Regions from separate parts of the Actinoplanes sp. NPDC051494 genome, predicted to be linked through region 2. Evidence: riboswitches for the same ligand, from Rfam matches in the RefSeq annotation. Region 2 holds a riboswitch; the other holds the start of a gene.
The links. A riboswitch is a leader RNA that binds a small molecule or an ion and turns the genes downstream of it on or off. The one in region 2 is predicted to bind thiamine pyrophosphate.

Region 1 (2,197 bases), on a different contig from region 2:
GAAGCCGGGCCGCCACCGGAGCCGCCCAAGGAACAATCGCTCAAGATGAACCTGCGCGGTGGCCGCACCGGAAAGCGCGCGGTGATCTGCGAGCACCTCGAGCTGGAAAACCTCACCTTCCCCTTCGACCTCGAGATCTGGTACGGCGACCGGGTCGCGGTTCTCGGCGCCAATGGCACCGGCAAATCGCATTTCCTGCGGTTGCTGGCGGCCGGCGGAAGCGCACCGGATGTCGACAACAAGCCGGTCGACGGAGCGCCATTGGCACACGTCGCGCACCACGGTGTGGCGCGGCTCGGGGCCCGGGTCCGGCCGGGCCATTTCTCGCAGACCCACGACCGGCCCGAGCTGCAGGAACGCACTCTCGCCGAGATTCTGTGGCGCGGTGACGACCACCGGTCCGGAATGGACCGCGCGGGTGCCATGAAAGCACTCAACCGATACGAGCTGGCGGCCCAGGGCGATCAGCGTTTCGGCACCCTTTCCGGCGGTCAGCAGGCCCGGTTCCTGGTGCTGTTGCTGGAGCTTTCCGGTGCGACCGTGCTGTTGCTCGACGAACCGACGGACAACCTCGACCTCGCTTCCGCCGAGGCATTGGAAGAGGGTCTGAAAGCGTATGAGGGCACGGTCATCGCGGTGACCCATGACCGCTGGTTCACCCGGGGTTTCGATCGTTTCGTGCTGTTCCAGGGCGACGGCGAGGTCGTCGAGACCCCCGAGCCCGTCTGGGACGTGCGCTAGACGGATGTGACACGCCGGGGTTATGGTCCGTCACGGAACCAACCCCACGGGAGTCCGGTGCACCGGGCTGAGAGGGAGGCTGTCGCGGCCTCCGACCGTCGAACCTGATCCGGATCATGCCGGCGCAGGGAGGAGCGTGTTGTGGTTTTTCCGTGCCTTCATGTCATCACCGATGCTCGTGCGGGACACCGGCCGGTCGAGGTCGTCACGGCCGCGATCGCCGCGGCGGTGCGGCTGGGTGAGCCGCATCGGCTGGCGGTCCAGGTGCGCGTCGAGGACGGCGTCACCGACCGTTCGGCGTACGAGCTGACCGTCGCGATCCTCGCCCGGTGCCGCCCCGCCGGGGTGTTGTGCCTGGTCAACGACCGCCTGCACGTGGCGCTCGCGGCGGGGGCGGACGGTGGTCACGTCGGCGCCGACGATCTGCCCGTGGCGGCGGCGCGGCGGGTGCTGGGTGCCGGGGCGGTGGTGGGTGCGACGTGCCGGGAGGTGGCGTCCGCAGTGGACGCGGTCGCGGCCGGTGCCACGTACCTCGGGGTCGGCCCGGCTTTTCTGACCGTGACGAAGTCCGGCCTGCCGGCGCCGATCGGACCGGGGCGGATCGGCGACGTCGCGCGGTCGGTGCCCGGCACCCCGGTGCTCGGGATCGGTGGCGTGACCCTCGGCAATGCGGCCGACCTGATCCGGGCCGGTGCCACCGGGGTCGCGGTCGTGGGTGCCGTGGCGAACGCGGCCGACCCCGGCGACGCGACCGAGCGCCTGCTGAAGGTCCTGTCATGACCGCCCTCACCGTGGTCGGTGGGGGGATCATCGGGCTGAGCATCGCGTGGCGGTGCGTGCGGCGAGGGCTGCGGGTGACCGTCTATGACGACGGCGGCGACAACGGTGCGTGGTTCGCGGCGGCGGGGATGCTGGCTCCGGCGGGGGAGACCTCGTTCGGGCAGGAGGCCCTGACCGGGTTGCTGACCGAGTCGGCGCGGCGGTGGCCCGGGTTCGCCGCCGAGCTGGGCGACGACATCGGATACGACCGGTCCGGGGCCCTGGACGTCGCTCTCACCAGCGATGATCTGGCCGAGGCGCGGCGGATGTGGGCATACTCCGAACGGCCCGAGCCGTTGACCGCGAGCGAGCTGCGGGAGCGGGAGCCGGCGCTGTCGCCACGGGTCCGCGGTGGTGCGTTCCGGCCCGGTGATCATCAGGTTGATCCTCGCCGGACAGTCGCGGCGCTGCGTGCGGCCCTGGGCGACGCCGTCGTGGCGAAACGCGTGAGCACGATCCCGGACGGCCCGACGGTGATCGCGGCCGGCACCGGCACCGCCGCGCTGACCGGGTTGCCGGTGCGCCCGGTCAAAGGGCTGGTGCTGCGGCTGCGGGGCGAGCCGGGACTGCTGCGCCACGTGATCAACGGGTACGTCGACGGGCGGCACGTCTACGTGGTGCCCCGGGCGGACGGCGA
Region 2 (2,197 bases):
GTCGAGGACCCGGGTGATCGCGTCGCGGACCAGCTCGGCGCCCTCGGGGTCGAGGTTGGCGGTCGGTTCGTCGAGCAGCAGCAGCCCGGGGCGCAGCGCCAGGACCCCGGCCAGGGCGAGACGTTGCTGCTCACCGCCGGAGAGGGCGTCGGTCGGGCGGGTTATCGGGTACGGGAACCCGACCCGATCCAGCGCGTCGCTCACCCGGGGCCAGATGTCGGCGGCGGGCACGCCCCGGTTCTCGAGCCCGAACGCCACGTCGTCCCCGCTGCGCGCCATCACGAGCTGGGTCTGCGGGTCCTGGAAGAGGATGCCGGGCGTCATCCCGTCGACGGTGACCGTGCCCTCCTGCTCACCGGAGTCCTGCGGGAGCAGCCCGGCGACCGCGGCGAGCAGGGTGCTCTTGCCGGCGCCCGAGGGCCCGAGCAGGAGCACCCGTTCACCGTGCTGGATGCGCAGGTCGACACCGCGGACCGCCCAGGCCCGGCGCCCGGCGTGGCGCCACCCGAATCCCCGCAGCACGACCTCGGGCATGGCTAGACCAGCTCGCGCCGGCCGGCGGCGAACCGGTCGAGCACCCCGGTGGGGGCCAGCGCCCGGGTCAGCGCCCAGCTGCCGGCGCCGGCGACGACCGTGCTGCTGACGATCGTGAGCAGGGCGTACGGGATCCGGTAGTCCCACAGCGCGTACTTCGCGTTCCAGGCGAAGAAGTCGAACAGAGCCGCGCTGAGCCCGGTCAGAGCACCGGCGAGCAGGGCGGCCGGCAGCTTCCACGAGCGGTAGGCGAGCAGCACGAACGCGAGCTCGGCGCCGAGGCCCTGGACCAGGCCCTGCGGGATGACCACGGCGCCCCACTGCGCGCCGAGCAGCGCCGAGACGATCGCCGCCACGGTCTCGGTGTACAGCGACGCGCCCGGCTTGCGGATGATCAGACCGGCGAGCACGGCCGGGATGAGCCACACGCCGTACAGCAGGGTCTGGGCCGGTGGGAAGAAGCTGAAGGCCCCGCCGGTCGCGCCCCAGACGATGTTCCACGCCCAGAAGATGACGCCGAAGGCGACGGCGATGACGGAGGCGATCACGATGTCGATCGTGCGCCATCGGTACTCGGTACCGCGGTATTTCATGGTGCCTCCCAAGGGAATTGGGAGGAGACGCACGCCGATGACCGGGTTGTCCCCGGGCACGGCGCAGCTGGAGAAGACCGAGCTCCCTGCGCTGGCATTACCCAGATCAGGTTCTAGGGTCTGCGGTGTCACCCGCACTCTCAGCGCTGCGCGCTCCCCTGCCGGATTGCATGTGTTTCGATGACGCTAACACCATGCGGCGGTGCGGAACAGCGTGGAGGCTCACATGGAGATCAAGGCCCGCGGTTTTACCTTCGACGTCTTCGCGGGTGGTCCTGAGGACGGTGCGCCGGTGTTGCTGCTGCACGGGTTCCCGCAGGACCACCGGGAGTTCGACCTGATCCTGCCGCGGCTGCACGCGGCGGGGTTGCGGACGTTCTCGTACGACCAGCGCGGTTACGCCCCGGGGGCCCGGCCGGCCGCGGTCGCGGACTACGGGCTGCCGGAGCCGACGGCCGACGCGGTGGCCGTGCTGGACGCGCTCGGGATCGAGAAGGCGCACGTCATCGGCCATGACTGGGGTTCGCAGGTGGCGTGGTTGCTGGCCGCCGGGCACCCGGACCGGGTCAGTACGCTCACCGCGATCTCGGTGCCGCATCCGCGCGGGCTCGGCGTGGCGCTGCGCAACCAGCCGTCGCAGCGGGCCCGGTTCGCGTACATGAAGGTGTTCCAGTCGGCGGTGGCCGAGCGGTTGCTGCTGGCCGGCAACGGATCGGTGTTGCGGCGGCTGATGCGCCCGATCGGCGCACGGGCCGCGATGTACGCCACCGCGATGGCCGAGCCGGGCCGGTTGACCGGGGCCCTGAACTGGTATCGCGCGTTGTCCGGCCGGCACCTGAAGGGAGTCGGCAAGATCACCGTGCCCACCACGTACGTCTGGGGTGACGGTGACCCGACCGTCGGCCGGCCCGCCGCACTGGCCAGCGCGACCTGGGTGGAGGCGGAGTACCGCTTCGTCGAGCTGCGCGGCATCGGGCACTGGGTGCCGGAGGAGGCGCCGAACGCGCTGGCCGAGGTGGTGCTCGCCCGCATCGGCGTTTGACGCTTTCCCAACGTGGGAACACCGGTCG

Region 1: linked by a shared signal. The riboswitch ahead of ACIA6A_RS26350 (thiamine phosphate synthase) and the one ahead of ACIA6A_RS12785 (ECF transporter S component) in region 2 are both predicted to bind thiamine pyrophosphate.

Annotation. Positions count from the first base shown of each region.
Region 1 covers NZ_JBITDZ010000008.1:200,565-202,761, reverse strand. The annotation lists gene ACIA6A_RS26355 (ATP-binding cassette domain-containing protein) at 1-741, shown strand, start outside; TPP riboswitch at 778-889, shown strand; gene ACIA6A_RS26350 (thiamine phosphate synthase) at 883-1,521, shown strand; gene thiO (glycine oxidase ThiO) at 1,518-2,197, shown strand, end outside.
Region 2 covers NZ_JBITDZ010000003.1:66,817-69,013, forward strand. The annotation lists gene ACIA6A_RS12780 (ABC transporter ATP-binding protein) at 1-534, opposite strand, end outside; gene ACIA6A_RS12785 (ECF transporter S component) at 537-1,127, opposite strand; TPP riboswitch at 1,193-1,297, opposite strand; gene ACIA6A_RS12790 (alpha/beta fold hydrolase) at 1,354-2,169, shown strand; gene ACIA6A_RS12795 (DUF6328 family protein) at 2,182-2,197, shown strand, end outside.